4 regions of the Lysinibacillus sp. FSL R5-0849 genome follow, and region 1 is predicted to be linked to each of the others. Evidence: riboswitches for the same ligand, from Rfam matches in the RefSeq annotation. Region 1 holds a riboswitch; each other region holds the start of a gene.
The links. Region 1 has a riboswitch for cobalamin ahead of MKY80_RS10520 (hypothetical protein). Riboswitches for the same ligand answer to the same signal wherever they lie in the genome.

Region 1 (5,412 bases):
TTCATCCATGTACCAAAGATGAAAGCTATATTGGTTTCCAACCGTATCCACTACTTGTACGTCAAATTGTGGGGCAGCCATATTGACAGTTCCCTCATTTATCACTGCTGTCGTCATTCCTTTATGGAATAGGTTGAGAGAATCCTCATCCTCATATCCTTTTATAAAATCAGTATGCACAGAGCCAAATATAACGCTGTTAGAAATGCTGATCTTAGCCAATTTCTCAACTGCAAGCTCTTCATTCGTACAGCCTAAAACAACAATGGCTAATAGGGACATGACAATGAATAGGTGTGTTCGCAATGAGCCTCCTCCTTATAGAATAAATATTACAAAAACGAGGGTCGTAGCCCAGTTTTCATCATAATATAGTAAACAAACAAAAGCTGAAAGGGGATAAAGCATGGGTTTATTTGATGGATTAATCGGCAATGCAAGCGAGGTGAATTTTGAAAAATTACAGGAGGAGGTCAATGATTTACTAATTCCAAACGAAACCATTAAAAATGCCTATAAAATTATTAGAGACATATTTATTTTTACGAATAAACGATTAATCCTCATTGATAAGCAAGGAGTGACTGGCAAGAAAACGGAATACCATTCCATTCCCTATAAAAATATTGTCCATTTTTCAGTAGAAACGGCTGGTACATTTGATTTAGATGCTGAGCTAAAAATATGGGTATCAGGCAGTTCATTACCCATCCAAAAAAACTTCAATAAGGCGACCAATATTTATAAAGTGCAAAGTGTTTTAGCGCAGTATGTTTTAGGCTCGAATTAATGGTACCTATAGAAACAAAAGCAAAACACATCCAAAGCCCGCATATATGCGAGGCTTTTTTTGTTGTGATTAGAGGACAAATCATAGTGTTAGGTGTAGTTAAAAGTATATGGTAACTTTCGTATTACTTATATTTGGCATTAAACTATTCATTAGTAGAAAGGGGATGAATGTCATACAAGGTGCGAGATTTCTCGATATATTTTACAGTACAGTCGTAGGTTCCTTGTCTAACATCACTAAATTTATCAAAATCTCCAGTGAAATCAAGTTCGCCGTTAATGTCTACAAGTAGTTCGTGGATTGCGGTTCTTCCGTTTGATTCAAACTTTCTTACGGTACATTTACCAGTAACTATTTGAAAATTTTTAGTTTGAATAGCAATAAAATCTTCGATTGACCATACAACAAGAAACAAACATAGGACGCTGAAAAAAGACGCAGTAATTATAACCCCATAAAAATCCTTGTGACTACGTTTATTCTTTATAAAAAAGATTAGGAGAGATGTGCAAATGAGTAGCCCAATTAGTGGGAAGATGATGTCTAACAAAATATATTTCTCCTTTTGAATAACATATAGGCTATTATTCTACAATTATTTTTAATTACTTACTAGTAGAAATAATTTTTTGAAACAGTTTATTTAAGAAGAAAGTCAATCACACAATGTAGTTATTAGAAAGCAAAGCTACAAAGAAATCGAAGCGCTAATTGAAATCTCTCTCGCAACTTTAGCGAGCGAAAGAAGTGAGCAAATAAACTTGATCGATTTTTTGCGTTGAAAGTTCGTGACCCAAAAGTTCTCTATGCTGATCGGTGCTTTATGCTGCTCTGGCCTTACGCACAACTTTTTTTCTTTTTGAAGAACAATAGTTATAATATACACATTAATATTTGTAAAGATGGTGAAACAATGGAACAGATGCTAAAGGAAATAATGTCTCCAAGTAATCAATATAAAGTTCAAATTATAAAACGGAGAGATGGTCTTTTTACAACAGAAGTATATATGTGGCAAGAAGACTGCGGATATGAATTTTGGAGTCCTATTAAAATAGGATTGAGTTTGATTGAAACTGAGGAAGTAGCCGTAACATTAGCCATTGAACAATTAAGACAATACTCTGGTGAAATTATTACTCTGTAGTTACATCACTCAACACTGTCATACGTAGGGAGAATCAGTCAATCGGGTAGATAATTGTTTAGAGTCTTCTAAGTGAAGTTAGTTATTAGTTTGAATATTCTGAAATATCGTAAGATAATAATAAAGAAACTGGAATATTTTATGTTATTTGACATCGGAAATAGACTACCTTACAATTGATTTTAATAGTCTGTAAGGAATGTATAGAACACAGCATTCCTCCACAACTGAATAGCGTGTAGTAATAGGTGTAAATTGCGTGCAATTTGCTTAAAAGGGAAGTCGGTGTGAATCCGACACTGTCCCGCAACTGTAAATGTGAGCGACTTTTCAGCAACCACTGTCAAATGATGGGAAGGGGAAAAGTGGCGATGACCATGAGTCAGGATACCTGCCTAGTTACGAGTACACACCATAAACCTACGAGGAATAGGAGGTGGCATGTTGACAAAACAGAATGCTCTGTTCGTCACAGTACGTCATACGCCCAAAGTTCATGAAAGGGTTCATTTTAGAACTCCTTCACATTTACTTAGGGTTTGTTTGGCATTGTGTGATGAAGCACATTAAAGCGAAGGATTTCCTCAAACATAGTAGGAAGTCCTTTTTGTTTTGAAAATATGTACGCAAAGGGGATGCACATAGGATGAATATTCATGCAACGACAACACAGGAAACGCCTTTTGTAGATATGACGATTTGTAAGCAGTCACGGACAGAAATTGCTAAGAAAGCGAAAACAAGAATGGTGGTCGAATCACTAATTGATCAATTATTAGCAACGAGACTGATTCGCAACAATCGTTTTTTTGAGCAAATCTTATATAATAAAGACATTATTTGGATACAAAATGGGGAGGTAGAAGGCCATCTTTTTGCTCAGGCGAATTTAACGGATCAACTGAAAACGAAGACGAATAGCTTTATGATGTATATGCCAACCAACCCTATTGTTTATGAGGTGAATGGGGAGCAGTACCACTTAATTACACGCATTGATTCAACACGAGCAAAGCCTAATCTTGACCGTCTTTCACAGGAGCCCAATCCAGTGTTAAGCGCTGCACGTGTCAATGATTTACTATGCTCGATTGTCATACGTTTTTATGAAACGTATATGAACGATTTAGAGCAAATTCCTCATCAGGATAAACTAATTGCATTTGCACAGCAGGAATACACGCAGTTTCTTCAAGCCGTTCAGGAATTAAATGATTATCACTTTAATTGGCATCCACGTGGGAACGGCCACGAGCTATTATTAACATTAATTGATCAACTACAAATATTAAAAAGTCAGCCTGGAAAAGTAGTTATCGACTTCACGAATACGCAAGGTTATGTGGTGGTTGAACCTGCCTATCCGGTGCACAAGCCTTCAAAGAAAGCTGTTGGTGCCATATAAAAGCAAGCCCTCCATGAAGCGGAGGGCTTGCTTTATTTTTTGTAGGGATATTCTACCTTCATCTGAAGTACTAGTTCAACAGATTTGCCATGCTAGTACATGAACTTAGCTCTGACAATGCATGGCTGCTTGCGCCTCTTGCCAAGGGACAGAATAGCCTTTACCTTTTGAACAAAAAATGCTGGAAGAACTGTATTCAGGGTCGGCATTTTTATCATAGCCTATTTGAGATATTACTTCTTCTGCATGATGACACACATCATAGCCATCAAATTGGAGGGTAAGCGCACCTTTCCCATTTGTATAGGCGGCAAAAATCGTGCTATAGCTCATGAAGGTCGCTACTGGTGCACGTCCTGTTAATACAACGTCTGTTTCAGTGAGTACAGGGTCGTCGAAGGTGCCAGCAGCCTGTTGAATGTCGGTCATCATACGGCCAATAAAGTCATTGGAAGCCTTCATTTTAAAGCGATAATACGGCTCAAGCAGGACGTTCTGTGCTTGTTCCAGTCCTTGGCGCAGTGCTCGGAAAGTGGCTTCTCGGAAATCACCGCCAGACGTATGTTCATTATGTCCACGTCCCGTTAAAAGCGTAAAATGAATATCTGTTACTGCGTAGCCTGTGAGTAAGCCATGATGATCACGTTCAAACAAATGCTTCTCTACGAGGCGCTGGTTGCCCACTGATAAATCATCTGCATGGCAGGCATTGCTAAAGGTAATGCCAGTCCCACGTTCATTTGGCTGCATTAATAAATGAATTTCTGCATAATGCTTAAGTGGTTCAAAATGTCCGTAGCCTGTAACGGTTGTCGCAATTGTTTCCAAATATAATATTTGCGGCTCTCCAAAAGAGATGTTTAATGTAAAGCGCTTCAATAATACTTCTATCAGTACCTCTAACTGAATGACACCCATTATATGCACATGGATTTCCTGAAACTTTTCCTGCCATACGACACGCAATGATGGCTCCTCGGCCTCTAGTAGACGGAAAATCTTTAATACTTCTTTAATATGTTGCTCACCCTCATATTGAACTTTTGCCTGTAATGTAGGGACAAGCTCATAGGGCTGTGATAGCGTGTTACTGCCAATGCGATCGCCAATGTGTGCCTGGCTGAGCCCTTTAACAGCGAAGATTTCACCAGCCTCAACATGCTGAACAGTTTCAAAACGGCTGCCGTTATAAAGACGAATTTCTGTTACTTTCTCTGTAAGGTCTCCAAACGTAAATTCATCTCGAACATGTAATTTGCCTGTTAAAGCCTTGATGAATGTTAAACGCTGATGGCCATCATGTCGTATTTTAAAGACCTCTCCTTGAAACGGTGCTTCCGGCTCGAAGTGAGTACCCGTTATGAGTGGAAGTTGAGCAATCAATTCTTGAATGCCTTCATCTTTTAATGCCGAACCAGTAAAGCAGGGGAAGGCGGATTCATTTTTAATCATCGATTGTAGGTGCTTCATACACAGGCCATGCTCCAATGCTTCATTCAAAAAGGCATCCAGGAGCTTTTCATCACGCTCCGCCAGCCATTCCATGATTGTGCTGGAAACATAATTCTCCTGAAGTGGTTCATCGACGAATAATACATGTTCCGAGAAATCTTTATGGAGCTGGGTCATCACAGCCCTTACATCTGCTCCGTCACGATCTATTTTATTAATAAAAAAGAATGTAGGGACATGATAGTTTCGTAAAAGCTGCCATACCGTTTCAGTATGACCTTGAATACCCTCTACCGCACTTATAATAATGATGGCATAATCCATGACACGGATGGCACGCTCCATCTCTGGGGAGAAATCGACATGTCCTGGTGTATCAATCAACGTATATGTATCGTCGCCAATAGTCATGCGTCCTTGCTCGGCAAATATCGTAATGCCCCGTTTGCGCTCAAGCTCATGATTATCTAAATAGGCATCCTGATGATCGACACGTCCCCGCGCTTGAATACTATTTGTATGAAAAAGCACTTGCTCAGAAAAGGTTGTTTTTCCTGCATCAACATGAGCAAGAACCCCAATCGTCTTGTACATAATAAATCCTCGTTTCTATAA
Region 2 (5,412 bases), 810 kb from region 1:
TTAGACCCAACCAGCTAAACTGTATCTTTTTTTATTGAGATCAATGACTCATATATAATTGGCTTAACAAATGGAATGAAAAAGATATCATACATATAATTAGCGATGTCTTTTGTCTTAATTACAGATATTAAAGGTCTGTAATATATTGTGATATGGAGGGAAATAATGATGAATCAATACGATTGTATGATTATAGGTGGAGGCCCTGCTGGGTTAAGTGCTGCCTTAACATTAGGAAGAGCGCGCAGAAAGGTTGCACTAGTTGATAATGGAACAAATCGGAATCGTGTAACTCAGGAGTCACATGGTTTTTTAACAAGAGATGGGATAAAGCCACAAGAATTTAAGAATCTCGCAAGTAAAGATATAGAATCTTATCCTTCTATAACAATGATGGATCAAACCGTCATAGAAATAATTAAAGATGATATAACTGGTTTATTTCTAGTCAATACTTCGGAAAATAAAACTTATGTAACTGAAAAAATACTGTTAGCTACTGGAATACAAGAGGAATTTCCACTCCCGCAAATCAGACAATATTATGGTAAAAGTTTGTTTAGCTGTCCATATTGCGATGGTTGGGAGCTGCGAGACAAGCCATTGGCTATCATTGCAGAAAACGAGGAGCATATTAGTCATATGACGAAATTGGTTTTTAATTGGTCACAGGATTTAATTGTTTTTACGAATGGTCATCAACTTTCCAAGAAGATTCAAAATGATTTTGAACAAAAGAAAATTAAGGCGTATACAAATACTATTAAAGATTTACATGGGGATGATGGTAACTTATCTAGTGTTGAATTAGAAACAGGTGACAATATTTTAAGAGCGGGTGGTTTTGTTGTGCCAAGTTTTTATCGTCCCAATAAATTTGCTAAACAGCTAAATTGTCAAGTTGATGAAAACGGAACAATTATGACTGATGGTGCTGGACGAACAACTGCGGCTGGAATATATATTGCTGGTGAAACGGAAAAGGGTGGTCCCTCTTCTTTAATGATTGCAGCTGCGGAAGGCTTTAAGGCTGCTTCAAGCATAAACATGGATATAACAATAGAAAGATTTTAAATTTATGGTTAGCTGATGAGTCATATAAAATTCATCAGCTATTTTGAATATGACTAGTCAAGCTGGCGGAGAATGAACTTGGATATGTTATACTATAAATAAATATAGAATAACTAGAAAAGGTACATATTCATTGTAAATTAGCTGAAAAGTGTAGAACCGTTGGTTGCCTCTCACCTGTATGTTGAGCACATTTTAGTAGTCTTCGTAATGTTATGACGACTACTAAAATGTGTCATCATCGTAAGAGAGGAGTCCTACTTTAGACTAGTACAATAAAAAATCTACGAAGATAGGATGTATAGAGTAGGATGCGAGATTTACATCATACTCATAGTTTTAGACATAATTGCATCTTTACTGTAAAGGAAGATGCCTTTTTTATGTATAAAATTACTAGGGTGGCTACGTTTTTAGGTAAATAAGCGACTATTATTTTTGTTCCTATTTTTTAATAAAATAATGCTATCGCTACATGGTTATATTTTATATGATTATGTTTTAGTTCGTTCTACAAGGTTATGTCAGAAAATATGATTAGTCTCAAATTGATGAACTTTTATTTCTCGATTTACTTTTTATATAAAGGATGGTACACTTAAAACTATCGAAAAACAATATATTGTGTTCGTTTTGTGTAGGTACTACTATATGTAGTTTAATAGGGAAGTTCGGTACTATTCCGACGCTGTCCCCGCAACTGTGAAGCTGACGATGATTGTAACCACTGTGTGCATTCGCATGGGAAGGAAATCAGAGATTGAAGCAAAGCCAGGAGACCTGCCTATATAAAACAAATTTATCATTTCTTCGGGGATTAAGAGATGGGAACGTCCGTATTTTTAGTATGTTAACGTTTCCATTTAAGCTATCTCTCTAGAAGAGGTAGCTTTTTTATTTTATGAAAAGAGGGATTACTATGAAACTTTATACAAAAACAATCTGTCCAAAATGCCTTTGGGTAAAATCCGAATTACAACGAGCAGGACTTGAAGCTGAAATTGTTAATATTGATCACGATGAACAAGCGAAAAAAACAATTATAGATGCAGGTTTTTTAAGTGTGCCTGTTTTAGAGGTAGATGAAACATTTATAGGTGAGGTTCAGGAAATTGTTTCTCGTATTGAGATGATTACACTATGATCGTTTACGCTAGTCGTACAGGAAATGTCCGTAATGTAGTATCTAAATTAAGGGCAGAATCTATTGAACTCTCTGAGGAATTAAGCTTGAATAAGCCTTATCTTTTAATTACATATACAGATGGCTTAGGTGACATTCCGGCAAAAGTGCAACGTTTTTTAGAGAAAAATAGAGATTTTTGTAAAGGAGTAGTTGCTAGTGGCAATAGTAACTTCGGACATCATGTCTTTGGCGCTGCTGGGGAAAAAATTGCTACTACCTATCATGTACCCTTAGTGAGGAAGTTAGATTTGCGTGGCAATCAAACAGATTATGAAGCAATACAAATGTTTTATGAAACGAGGGTAATGGGATGAAAACTTATTTAAAGCTTAATAATGACGTACTGAATCGTTATAGTACAACGGGACTACTAGAGCTAGAAAAGGACCGTGAGGCTACTCGCCGCTACTTTTTAGAATATGTCAACGTACGTTTACGTTATTTTATAGATATAGAGGAAAAAATCCGCTATTTAGTGGATGAGGGTTACTACGAGAAAGATTTTATCGACATGTACGAGATGGATTTTATAAAGATGCTGTACAAAAAAGCATATGATTATAATTTCCGCTTCCCATCATTTATGAGTGCAAGCAAATTTTATGACAGCTATGCTATGAAAAGTCGTGATGGTGAAGAAATCTTAGAAAAATATGAGGACCGTATTGTCATTATTGCCCTGTACTTAGCACAAGGGAATACTGTGCTAGCAAAACGTTCTGTTGAAGCAATGATGGAAGCCTATCAGCCAGCAACACCTACAGCATTAAATAGTGGGAAAAAAGCCCGTGGTGAATTAGTAAGCTGCTTTAAATTATCAATGGATGACTCTATGAATAGTATTGCTGAAAATATTGGCTATTGTTTAGAGCTATCACGCCTAGGCGGAGGGGTCGGGGTCAACTTAACGGATTTACGTCCTTTAGGTGATCCAATTAAAGAAATACTAAACCGTGCAAGTGGTGTTATACCAGTTGCAAAATTATTAGAAAACTCTTTTAGTTATTCTAATCAGCTCGGTCAACGAAATGGCTCAGGAGTTGTTTACCTAAATATCTTCCATGCAGATATAGAGAATTTCATTTCATCAAAAAAACCAAATGCTGATGATAAAATTCGCCTCGCAACACTATCAACAGGAATTATTATTCCAAGTATTTTCTTCGATCTGATGAAACGTGATAAAGATATAGTGTTATTTAGTCCATATGATATTTTTAAAGTATATGGTAAACGAATGTCGGAAATTTCAATTTCAGAAATGTACTATGAACTACTTGATAATCCTAAAATCCGTAAAATTAAACGTTTGAATGCGCGTAGACTCTATACTGAGGTGAAAAAAGCTCAATTTGAATCAGGTTATCCTTTTGAAATTTTTGATGATAATGTCAATGAAGTACATCCACTAAAAAATATCGGTCGTGTAAAAATGTCAAACCTATGTACTGAAATCTTGCAAGTTCAAGAAACTAGTGTCATTACAGATCAAGATCAACCAAACGAATATGGGTTAGATGTGTCGTGTAATTTAGGGTCAATTGATATTCATGCAGCGAGTAAAGTAAATGATTTTGAAACATTAATCGATACAGCTATGCACTTATTAACAAATGTGTCACAAATGACATACATCAAAAATGTCCCATCGGTGGCAAAAGCGAATCGATTAATGCACTCAGTAGGGCTAGGTTGTATGAATCTCCATGGACATCTTGTTACGGAGGGCATTATGTATGGCTCGAAAGATTCTATTGATTTCATGGACCGTTTTATGGAAGCAATGAACTATTATTCTCTTAAATCATCGATGGAAATGGCTAAAGAAAAAGCAGAAACGTTCTACCGATTTGAAGATAGCGATTATGCTTCCGGTAGCTATTTTGATCAATATGTAAATAAGAATGAAGAAGAGCTATCATCTGCTGTGTTAAAAGCACTTGGCAACATTCCAATTATCACTAATAAAATGTGGGAATTATTAAAGGAAGATGTTATGGAATATGGTCTATTTCATTCCTATCGTTTAGCGATAGCACCAACCGGCAGTATTTCGTATATTCGTAGCTGTACGGCATCCATCTCTCCTTGTACAGAGCGTGTAGAGGTCCGTGATTATGCAGATAGTCGCACGATTTATCCAATGCCACATTTAACAAACGAAAACAGTCATTTATATGTAGAGGCCTATGATGTTGATCCTTATGATTTAATTGATTTATACGCAGCTTCTCAAAAACACGTTGACCAAGGTATTTCAATGACTCTTTATGTCACTGACAATTGGACAACAGAACAACTAGCTAAAGTATACATTTATGCATGGGTTAAAGGGATTAAGTCCGTTTACTATGTTCGTCAACGATTACAAAGCTTAGAGGAGTGTGTAGCATGTCAAATATAGTGTATGAGGCAGTCAACTGGAATAAGGCAACAAGTGAACTTGCCCAAATTTTCTGGGACCAGCAATGGAAGCAAATTTGGTTTCCTGAAGAAATTGCTGTGAGTAAAGATATTAAACAGTGGAAAAGTTTTGAGCATCAGGACACATATAAAAAAGTGTTTGCAGGACTAACTTTGCTTGATACCGTTCAGACGAATATAGGGATGAATCGTGTTGCTGCTTATACAGACGATTTACAGGAAAAGGCTGTATTAACCGTTTTTGATGCATTTGAGGCAATACATGCTAAATCATATTCTTATATATTTACAACGCTTTGTACAAACGAGGAGATAGACGAGCTCTTTGAATGGGTAAAGAAAAATGAATATTTACAATATAAGGCAAATAAGATTGCGGATATTTATAATAGTATAGAAGAAGGGGACTCTGAGAGCTTATGGAAAGCGATGTTTTCATCCGTTATGCTTGAATCTTTCCTTTTCTATTCTGGATTTTTCTACCCATTATACTTAGGTGGACAAGGTTTTTTAAGAAACAGTGCTGAAATTATTTCTCTCATTTTGCGCGACGAGTCCATTCATGGCGTAGCGGTAGGGTTTTTTGCTCAAAATCTATATAAGCAATTTTCTAAAGAAAAACAAGAATCCTTACAATTATGGGGTTATGAATTATTGCTGGATTTATATCAAAATGAAATGAAATATACCGAGGATATTTATGCGGAGACAGGATTATCGCCTGA
Region 3 (5,412 bases), 280 kb from region 1:
AAGTGAAAGACTTATCGGTCAAAGTTGGAGAACAGAATATTTTATCCTCCATTCATTTAACAGCCTATCAAGGCCGAGTGTTAGGAATTATTGGGGAAAGCGGTAGTGGGAAAACGATGCTTTGCCAAGCTATCATGCAAGCCTTGCCGACTAGAGCACAGATCACCAAAGGGCAAATTTTCTACCATCAACAAGATTTATTGAAGGTAACTGCTGCTCAAATGAGAGCTTATCGTGGTAGACATCTTTCCATTATTATGCAAAATCCTTCGACTGCCTTTGACCGTGTTCAAACCATTGAAGGTCATTTTCGTGAATCATTAAAGGCTCATTTTGTTATAACTAAAAATGAAATAAGACAAATTGCTATTGAAAGCATGTCAAAAGTTAATTTACCTAATCCCGAGCGCCTTTTACACTATTATCCATTCCAATTAAGTGGGGGAATGCTACAGCGTGTAATGATTGCTTTGTCACTGGCAATTCAAGCCTCGGTATATATAGCTGATGAACCAACGACAGCTCTTGATACAGTCAATCAAAAGCAGGTATTGACCTTATTTGACCGTATTCGCTTGGAAACACAGGCAGCCATCCTTCTTGTGACACATGATTTAGGCGTTATTGCTGAACTTGCTGATGACGTGGCCGTGATGTATAAGGGGGAAATAATTGAACAAGCGAATGTCTATGATTTTTTTGATGCACCTCAGCATCCTTATACAAAAAAACTATTACAATCCCGAATTATGTTTTAGAGGTGAAAAAATTGAAGCTACTAGAAGTGAGAAATATTGAGAAGAACTATGCACATAGACCGTTCATATTCAAGCGAAGACAGGATGCTCCTGTATTACAGAAAGTATCATTTTCACTTCAGGAGGGGGAATGCTTAGGGATTGTTGGACAAAGTGGCTCAGGAAAAAGCACATTGGGCCGAATTATATTAGGAATGGAAAGGCCAACAGCCGGTGAGATTCTATTTCAAGGGGTTAATCTTTATGATGCCACTAGCCAACAGAAAAAAATGATACGGAGAGATTTACAAGCAGTCTTTCAAAATAGCTATCATTCATTAAATCCAAAGCAGACCATTTTTCAAATTTTAGAGGAACCGTACCTAAATTTCGAGCATTATAGCTCAGCTGAGAGACATTATAAGGTAAAGGAATTACTTGATCATGTAGAGTTAGACAAATCTATTACCGAAAAGTATCCCTCCCAGCTTAGCGGAGGACAACAACAGCGTGTTAACATTGCAAGAGCGCTTGCCTTACACCCAAAATTAATTGTTTTAGATGAAGCCATTAGTAGTTTAGATATGATTTTGCAAAAACATATCATTCAATTACTACAGACACTACAAAAGGATTTGCAACTTGCATACATTTTCATTTCTCATGACCTACAGGCTACACGCTTTATTTCAGATCGCATCCTTGTCATGCAAAATGGTCAGCTAGTAGAGGAAAGTATGAAAGGTGAACCATTTAAGCATTCCGCATCACTTGAGCTATACAACGCGATTTTACCCACTCACCCTCGCGAAAGAATTCACAAGAATACTTTAGAATGAACTGGAATGTCTTTGCGAAGAAAGTCCTTATTAAAATTCTTACATTGTTATTTGGAAAGCTTCGTAAAGGAGCTTTCGAACCCCCATATTTTACCCTCTAGGTTGTATAAGAGAGCGACCGTCCTCTGTTCCATATTATTCGGAAGTTCTTCCTTACTGAAATAAGTGAGGCTTAAGCTCTCACCATCTTTCATTTCCAATACACCCCTTACATGTTTAGCCCTATACAGGTGAATGACTGTATGGATTTCATCGCCATTCGGATAACAGTAGTAATAATCAGGTCCTGAAAAAACACCGATAAAATCAAACTCTGTAGCCACGAGTCCAGTTTCCTCATAAAGTTCACGAGCAGCAACCTGCTCTAATGTTTCGTTTATTTCCATTGAGCCGCCAGGTAATCCCCAATCCAACGTATCTGAACGATGTTGAAAGAGTATCTTCTTATCATCATTAACAACAAGAACTGTCGAACCGACGCTTATAATCGGTCTATTACCGATAAGCTTTCTTAATTCTGTTATATAGCCCATCCCGTCACTCCACGTTTCATCGTTATGCAAAATAATTCGCTTTTTTAAAGTAGACTTCATAAATATAGCTTCATTGGGATTGATTAACAATCTTTTTTTGAGCGAAATAATGCTTAAATATGCAGAATAGTTCGTCAAAAATGAAAAATAGCTTTTTATAATCAGTCTTTTCTGAATTTTACCTATATTGATTGTTTGGAAACCTCTATGTTAAGGTAAAAAGACAAATTGAATATGCTAAATTTTGGTGGTTCAAATGGGTTTGATTCCATTTGATTAAAAGGGAAGTTGGTGTGAGTCCAACACTGTCCCGCAACTGTATGTAGGAGTTCCATAACGTGGCCACTGTTTTGTTCATCAAAACGGGAAGGTGTTATAGGAATGTTGATGATAAGTCAGGAGACCTGCCGCTAAATAAGCATCAATTGACCTACGAGGATAGGGAGGTGTTAGCTACTGTATGGTGATTGTGAATGGATGTAAGTTCACTGTTTTTTGTTCTGTCATACTTTTGTAGATTAACAACTTCTAAAGGGGTAGAAGTTGTTTTTTTGTTGTTCTTTCGAGTTTGAATGGTAACGCTTACAAGAATGATTAAACAAAGGGGTTGTAATTCATGGAGTTAACGTATTCACCAGGTCTTGATGGAGTTATTGCTGCGGAAACAAAACTGTCTTTCTTAGACGTAGTAGGAAGCCAAATTGTTATACGGGGCTATGATTTGATTGAACTATCTCAGCGATATTCCTATTTAGATATTGTCCATTTATTATTGCACGGAAACCTACCAACTACTGAGCAACAAGCTGACTTACAAGATAAATTGAAAGAAAACTATCACGTTCCACAAGAGCTTTTTCAAATTTTCAACTTATTACCAAATGGGACACATGCTATGGACGGCCTTAGAACTGGAATTTCAGCGTTAGCAGGGTATGATCAGCACATCAATGATCGTTCGACTGAAAAGAATGTAACACGAGCATATCGACTTTTAGGCGGAATGCCCAATATCGTTGCGAATAGCTACCGTGTATTAAATGGTCAAGAGGTAGTAGAACCGGATAGTGAGCTTTCATATAGTGCTAATTTTTATTACATGATTACTGGAAGAAAACCAACACCATTAGAAGAGGAAATTTTTGACCAATCACTTGTTTTATATAGTGAACATGAAATGCCGAATTCGACCTTTGCTGCTCGTGTTATTGCCTCCACACAATCCGATCTGTATGGTGCTCTAACTGGTGCTGTCGCATCATTGAAAGGAAATTTGCATGGTGGGGCGAACGAGGCAGTCATGTATATGCTGCTTGAAGCTAAGACAGTGGAAGGCTTTGAAGCGATGCTGAAAAACAAGCTCAAAAATAAAGAGAAAATAATGGGCTTTGGCCATCGTGTCTATATGAAAAAAATGGACCCAAGAGCGCAGATCATGAAAGAAGCTTTGTATAAATTATGCTTGGAGCAAGGGGATGACCGCTTATATCACATGTGTGAAGCTGGTGAAAAAGTGATGGTGGAGGAAAAAGGCTTGTATCCAAATTTAGATTATTATGCTGCGCCAGTGTACTACATGCTGGGCTTACCAATTGAATTATATACGCCTATTTTCTTTGGCTCTCGAACGATTGGTTTATGTGCACATGTGATCGAACAACATGACAATAATCGATTATTTAGACCTCGTGTTCATTATATAGGCGAGCGTCATAACCTTGAAGAATTGTCGGTATAATCAAGTTTTAACAACTCGCCATAGAGCTGATGGACATTCTGACCAATGCCCATCAGCATACTAGTATATCAAATTCATACCTTGAAAGGAAGATATAGATGATTAAAACGAATGAAAAAACGATGACAGACCAGCTTCTTGTTGATATTGCGGATTACGTATTAAACACAAAGATTACGAGCGAAGAAGCTTACGAAACGGCTCGATATGTTTTATTGGATACGTTAGGTTGTGGCATTTTAGCTTTACAATATCCTGAATGTACAAAACTTCTGGGTCCTGTAGTACCAGGTACAGTCGTTCCAAATGGTACTCGTATTCCAGGAACATCCTATGTCCTTGATCCAGTTAAAGGTGCCTTTAATATCGGTTGTATGATCCGTTGGTTGGATTATAACGATACATGGTTGGCGGCAGAATGGGGGCATCCTTCTGATAATCTAGGTGGCATTTTAGCTGTAGCCGATTATTTGAGTCGTGTAGGTGTTGCAGAAGGGCAAGAGCCTCTCCAAATAAAAGACGTTTTAGAAATGATGATACAAGCTCATGAAATACAAGGAATACTTGCACTCGAAAATAGCTTAAATCGTGTTGGCTTAGATCACGTCTTATTTGTCAAAATAGCAACAACAGCTGTAGTAACAAAGGCTTTAGGTGGTACTCATCAAGAAATTGTCAATGCTTTATCAAATGCTTGGATTGATAATTCAAGTTTAAGAACCTATCGACATGCCCCTAATACGGGATCTAGAAAATCATGGGCTGCTGGTGACGCTACAAGCAGGGCGGTACAACTAGCAATGATGGCTGTGAAAGGGGAAATGGGCTATGCAACTGCATTATCTGCACCAGGCTGGGGATTCCAAGATGTGCTCTTTAATAAGCAAGAATTAAAGCTTGCGAGACCACTTGCATCTTATGTTATGGAAAATGTCCTCTTTAAAGTGTCTTACCCTGCAGAATTTCATGCTCAAACGGCTGCAGAATGTGCTGTTCATTTACATCCTGAAGTAAAGAATCGCCTAGCTGAAATTGACCGCATTAACATTACGACGCATGAATCAGCCATACGAATTATCGATAAAGAAGGGCCACTTCACAATCCTGCTGATCGTGATCACTGCCTTCAATATATTACAGCTATTGGTCTTATTTATGGTGACATTACAGCAGATCACTACGAAGATGAGGTGGCTGTAGACCCACGTATTGATGACTTGCGAAATAAAATGGTTGTCGTGGAAAAAAGCCAATATACAATCGACTATTTAGACCCTGATAAACGATCCATTGCGAATGCTGTTCAAGTTTATTACAAAGATGGTACATCATCCGAGCTAATTGAGTGTGAATATCCTTTAGGACATCGTTTCCGCCGTGAGGAAGCATTTCCTCAGATCATTGATAAATTCCAGCAAAACATTAGTACGCATTATTCTCAAAAACAACTCAATACAATAAATGAGGTTTGTGCAAATAAAGAGCTGCTTGAACAAATTGCTGTCCATGAATTTATTAATCTATTTATTTAATTTAGAAGGATTCCGAACGCAATAAAGAGGAGG
Region 4 (5,412 bases), 2.0 Mb from region 1:
CAGCCATTGAAGTATTTCGAGAAAAAGGTATTGAAAAAACAAAGGTTTCAGATATCGTAAAGACAGCTGGTATTGCACAAGGAACATTTTATCTTTATTTCCCATCGCGTCTTTCGGTTATGCCCGCTATTGCCAAAAATATGGTAGAGCGCATTATGGCTACTGTCGAAGAAGGTGTTTCAGATCATAAACCCTTTGAACAGCAGCTTGAAGAAGTGGTAGAGATGATTTTCTTAATTACGAAAGAATATGGAGATATTGTCGCACTTATTTATGCGGGTATTGCACAAACTGAGCATTTGAAAGAGTGGGAAAACATCTATTCACCCTACTATGCTTGGATGAGTCATTTTTTATTAACGGCTCAGCGACAAGGAATCATCCGAGATTCCATTAATCCATCGCGATCAGCCAAGCTTATCATTGGTCTAATCGAATCTGCTGCCGAACAAATTTATTTGTTTGACGATAGCAAGGATGAAACCATGCAGCAGCTTAAGCTTGAGCTTCTAGACTTTTTATATCACGCACTTGGCCTACGCCACGCATAAGTGGCGTTCTCTTTTATCTCAAAAATGACTGAATGTCAGTCATAAAATTCTACTACGGAAGGAATTTATTTATGCAAAAAGAATGGATGTATGTTGGACTAACAAGTTTATTTGAATTGTTTTGGATATTCGGTTTTAACGTAGCAAATACATGGTGGCATTGGATCATTATTGTATCTATTATCGCTGTTGATTTTCACTTCTTATCGAAGGCTTGTGAAAAACTCCCTACGGGTACTGTCTACGCAATTTTCGCTGGAGCAGGTGCAATTGGTACTACATTAATGGATATTTTTATTTTCAATGGTGATTTTAATGCAATTAAAGGGATATTCATGGTTATTTTAGTATTGGGCGTTATTGGCCTAAAATTGGCGGATAATCCATCGAAGGATACTAGTACGACAAAAGGAGTGGATGCATAATGGGCTGGGTATTCGTTATATTAGCAGCAGTGGCGGAAATAGTCGGTGTCATTGGTTTACGCTTTTATAGTCAACATAAAACCGTACGAAATTTATTATTATACGTCGGAGGCTTTGGTTTATCCTTTGCACTTTTATATGCTTCCTTCAACTATTTACAACTAAGCATCGCCTATGTTGTTTGGGTTGGTATTGGAACTGTAGGTGCCGTGCTGGTCAATATTATGTTCTTTGGGGAATCTAAAAACCTTGCACGAATCATCAGCATCATTGCGATTATCATTGGAGTTGCAGGTTTAAAAGCGGTATCTTAATAGTAGATGACAAAGGGCGCCCTCTTATATGAAGGAGCGCCCTTTTTTATTAGATGGTGTTGAATGATCGTGGCAAACTAAATAGGGTTGCCCCCTCTTGCGAATTGTTCAGGGACATATGTAAGATACGGCTTACCCGTCAGTGAATGTGTTTGAATATCAGCAAATACTCCAAATACTTCTCGCAACAATGATGGTGTAAGTACTTCTTCTGGTGTACCATGGCAAACAATGCGTCCGCGCTGTAAAACATAAATTTGGTCACAGTACATAGCAGCGATATTCAAGTCATGGAGAGCGGCTACTACTGTTAGATGCAAAGTTTGAATTAAGTCCATCAGTTGAAGTTGATGTTGAATATCTAAATGATTTGTTGGTTCATCTAATATAAGGACCTGTGCTTGCTGAGCGAGTGCTCTTGCCACCATAACACGCTTCTTCTCCCCACCGGAAAGTGAGCTAAAGCTTCGTTTCGCTAGGTGCAATATGCCCGTTTGCTTCAAAGCATCTTTTACAATTTGAAAATCTTGCTCCTGATCAAGCTCTAATAGCTTTTTATGTGGAGTCCTTCCCATACTGACTAAATCATGAACAGTAAAGTCAAATAATACGGGTGTTTCTTGACTAACAACGGCTAAATTTTTAGCAATGGCTTTACTAGATTGCTTTAAAATATCTTGTTCATTTAACAAGACTGTCCCACTTTCTGGCTTTAGGAGACGATACATATTTTTAAGCAATGTCGACTTCCCACTACCATTGGGGCCAATTAACCCGACAAATTGCTTTTCCTTTATTTTTACACTTACCTCATGAAGTATTCGCTGATCGTAAATGGAGAATGATACTTGTTTTGCTTCTAATGTCATGGAAGTTAATCTCCTTCACCGAAAGAATAATTATTACGACGGAGTAACCAAATGAAAAACGGCCCCCCACAAAAGGCTGTAATAATACCGATTGGCATTTCCTGTGGAGCAATAATAATTCGAGCTAATGCATCTGCCCAAACTAAGAAAATCCCTCCCAATAAAGCACTGACTGGTATTACATATTTATAGTTAGAACCGACAATTAATCGTACTATATGCGGAATGATTAATCCCACAAATCCGATAGAACCGCTCACTGCTACAAGTACCCCCGTTAAAAGTGAGACAAGTAAAATGAGCTGTATGCGAAATTGTTGAAGATTCACTCCTAACGTTACCGCCGCCTCTTCCCCAAGTAATAGCAAATTTAAATTTCGATAGAATAGCCATAAAAGCCCGAACACAATGAAAAAGATGGAGGCGGGAATAATAATATTATTCCATTTTGCTCCAGCTAAGCTGCCTAACATCCAAAACATAACGGACTTTAAAGCTCCCTCTTGCTTCGACATCATTAATATAAAATTAGAAATGGCCGTTAATATAAAGGAAACCGCCATCCCTGCCAATAGCAAGCGAAAAATCGAGACACGGCCACCTACGCGCGATAAGAAAAACACTAACCCAATTGCGAGCAAAGACCCTATAAAGGCTGATACAGAAAGTGCGTAGATACCTAAAAATGAAAAAGCACCTAAAATAATTACTGAAGTTGCTCCAACTGCTGCTCCTGAAGAAATTCCTAAAATATATGGGTCTGCAATGGAATTTCGTACAAGTGCTTGAATCGCTGCCCCTGCAATGGCTAAACCCGCTCCTACAATAGCGGCAAGGATGACACGGGGTACTCTTATTTGCCAAATAATGATTTCCTGTGAGCGACTCCAATCTTGCTCTATTGAGTGTTGTATAAAGGGTAATTTCGAAAGAATTACTTTCCATACATATAATGGCGTCACCGAAACAGATCCAACCATTACAGCAAGTGTCATGGATACGATTAATACTAAAAGAAGCACTAAAGAAAATAACATAAATTTTTTATTCATTCATTAAACTCCTACTAAGATGATGAATGAAGCAATTAAATATACGTTCGCATAATGTAGGTCAGATGATCTTACTTCAGTTGGCACTCAATAAAAAAAGGCATTTCATGCAAAAATACGCACAAAAATACCCTCGAATAAACAAAGTCAGAAAATCCAGCTATTGTCCGTAATTGCTTGCATCCTCGTGGGCATTACAGGTATTACTTATTGGCAGGTCTCCTGACTTCGATTCATCATCCTATAAATAGCCTTCCCATTTTTAACAGTGGCAAATAAACATGATAGGACTCCTCGTTACAGTTGCGGGACAGCGTCGGACTTCCACCGACTTCCCTTTTAAGCGACATTGTTTAAAATGTCACACCAATAGTATGTAAAGTTAAAAAATTATGACGATTCTATCATACATTTTTATAGATAGTTAGTCTACAAGGAATTTCCAACACACTTAAGTTAACCTACACTTATAATTAAGTTGACACATTTGTTTTAGTTTTTTACACTAACGATAAATACTTTGAAATTAGAGGTGAAGTCATGTCAACAGTATCAGAACAAAGTCATCCAAAATTAAAGACGGTAGATATTGCCTATATCGGAATATTTTCTACCCTCATGATGATCGGTGCCAATATAACTTCCTTTGTGCCCTTTATGACAGTGGGAGGAGTGCCGATTACTCTACAAACCTTTTTTGCCATTTTAGCCGGACTTATTTTGGGTAGTAGGAAGGGAGCGCTTGCCTGCACAGTCTATATGTGTATTGGATTAGCAGGAGCACCTGTCTTTGCTCGCTTTGGTGGAGGGTTCAGTCAACTATTAAGCCCTACATTTGGATTTATTATCACTTTTATTTTAGCAGCATATGTTGCCGGTTTAATGGTAGAACGAAGTGGTACAAAGAAAAGCTATATACTAGCCGCATTCATCGCAACTGCTATCAATTATTTAGTTGGTACAAACTGGATGTTTATTGCGTATAAACTATGGGCCAGTGCGCCAGAGGATTTTTCCTATAGATTAGCATGGCTCTGGATGATTCCCCCACTCCCAAAAGATATTATCTTAGCTATTTTCGCTGGTATTTTAGCGTACCGACTACAAAAAACATTGAAAATCATGCCCATTCAATAGCGCTTCCATCCACTTCTTTAGTCAATAGACTAAAGAAGTTTTTTGTAATAATGAATGTCCATCATTTCTGCATATTTGTTTGTTACAGTAAGGGCAAATAGAAAGGAGGATCTCATATGACATTCAAGCGAAGATGGTCAGGTGGACTATTATCAGCAGTTGCTATACTTACTTTATCCGCTTGCTCTGAAGATAAAACAGAGCCTTCATCAACTTCAGATACTACTCCTGAGACTGAGCAACAAACAGAAATGGATCACTCCACAATGAATCATTCTAGCTCAGCAGAAGTGCCGGCTACATTAAGAAAAGCTGAAGATCCAGCATTTCCGGTTGGAAGTACCGCTATGATGACAGATGGGCATATGGAGGGGATGAAGGGTGCCGAAGCGACGATTGTTGGTGCCTATAAAACTACAGCCTATATCATTTCTTATGATCCAACATCAGGTGGCAAACGTGTAGAGAATCATAAATGGATTATCCATGAGGAATTATTGGATGTTGGGGAAGCACCACTGTCCCCTGGTACAGAGGTAAAAACGACCGCTACTCATATGGAAGGCATGAAAAACGCAACCGTCCGCATTGAAGAAGCTGTACCAACCACAGTTTATATGGTTGATTACACTTCAACCACGAATGGTGAAGCAGTGAAAAATCATAAATGGGTAACAGAAGATGAGTTAACAGCGCAATAATTCGAACAACCTCTCCCAGTATATTTGGCAGAGGTTGTTTTCTAGTTTTTATGTTCTAAAGGCTTTCGGTCCGCAAACTTATGCCATTTATAGCCGATTCCCCAAACGGTTTGCAAGTAATCATCAGCAGGAAAGCCACTTTTCCTTAATTTTTCTCGTAAATTACGGACATGGGAATCGATAGTGCGATCCTCAATGGATACATGATAACCCCAAACTGTGTTAATAAGATGTTCTCTTGAAAACACTTTATTTTGATAATCTAGAAATAAGGACATCATGGAAAATTCTTTTGGTGTTAATGGGATTGCCTCTTGTTGATAATATAATTCAAAGGATTCTTTATCTAAGCGTAAACCCTCA

Region 2: it holds a riboswitch for cobalamin, as region 1 does, so the genes downstream of both, MKY80_RS06290 (glutaredoxin) here and MKY80_RS10520 (hypothetical protein) in region 1, are expected to answer to the same signal.
Region 3: it holds a riboswitch for cobalamin, as region 1 does, so the genes downstream of both, mmgD (citrate synthase) here and MKY80_RS10520 (hypothetical protein) in region 1, are expected to answer to the same signal.
Region 4: it holds a riboswitch for cobalamin, as region 1 does, so the genes downstream of both, MKY80_RS20525 (iron chelate uptake ABC transporter family permease subunit) here and MKY80_RS10520 (hypothetical protein) in region 1, are expected to answer to the same signal.

What each region holds. Positions count from the first base shown of each region.
Region 1 is NZ_CP152004.1:2,141,401-2,146,812, forward strand. Features, by position in the region: gene MKY80_RS10500 (hypothetical protein) at 1-306, opposite strand, end outside; gene MKY80_RS10505 (PH domain-containing protein) at 407-790, shown strand; gene MKY80_RS10510 (hypothetical protein) at 936-1,343, opposite strand; gene MKY80_RS10515 (hypothetical protein) at 1,707-1,940, shown strand; cobalamin riboswitch at 2,170-2,354, shown strand; gene MKY80_RS10520 (hypothetical protein) at 2,587-3,345, shown strand; gene MKY80_RS10525 (TetM/TetW/TetO/TetS family tetracycline resistance ribosomal protection protein) at 3,451-5,391, opposite strand.
Region 2 is NZ_CP152004.1:1,330,549-1,335,960, forward strand. Features, by position in the region: gene MKY80_RS06285 (NAD(P)/FAD-dependent oxidoreductase) at 172-1,077, shown strand; cobalamin riboswitch at 1,700-1,880, shown strand; gene MKY80_RS06290 (glutaredoxin) at 1,997-2,221, shown strand; gene nrdI (class Ib ribonucleoside-diphosphate reductase assembly flavoprotein NrdI) at 2,218-2,577, shown strand; gene nrdE (class 1b ribonucleoside-diphosphate reductase subunit alpha) at 2,574-4,667, shown strand; gene nrdF (class 1b ribonucleoside-diphosphate reductase subunit beta) at 4,655-5,412, shown strand, end outside.
Region 3 is NZ_CP152004.1:2,416,434-2,421,845, reverse strand. Features, by position in the region: gene MKY80_RS11810 (ABC transporter ATP-binding protein) at 1-758, shown strand, start outside; gene MKY80_RS11805 (dipeptide/oligopeptide/nickel ABC transporter ATP-binding protein) at 761-1,576, shown strand; gene MKY80_RS11800 (NUDIX hydrolase) at 1,624-2,109, opposite strand; cobalamin riboswitch at 2,341-2,536, shown strand; gene mmgD (citrate synthase) at 2,726-3,847, shown strand; gene MKY80_RS11790 (bifunctional 2-methylcitrate dehydratase/aconitate hydratase) at 3,946-5,379, shown strand.
Region 4 is NZ_CP152004.1:4,141,555-4,146,966, forward strand. Features, by position in the region: gene MKY80_RS20505 (TetR family transcriptional regulator) at 1-551, shown strand, start outside; gene MKY80_RS20510 (SMR family transporter) at 623-976, shown strand; gene MKY80_RS20515 (SMR family transporter) at 976-1,290, shown strand; gene MKY80_RS20520 (ABC transporter ATP-binding protein) at 1,368-2,159, opposite strand; gene MKY80_RS20525 (iron chelate uptake ABC transporter family permease subunit) at 2,165-3,211, opposite strand; cobalamin riboswitch at 3,406-3,597, opposite strand; gene MKY80_RS20530 (biotin transporter BioY) at 3,752-4,348, shown strand; gene MKY80_RS20535 (YdhK family protein) at 4,465-5,049, shown strand; gene MKY80_RS20540 (response regulator transcription factor) at 5,091-5,412, opposite strand, start outside.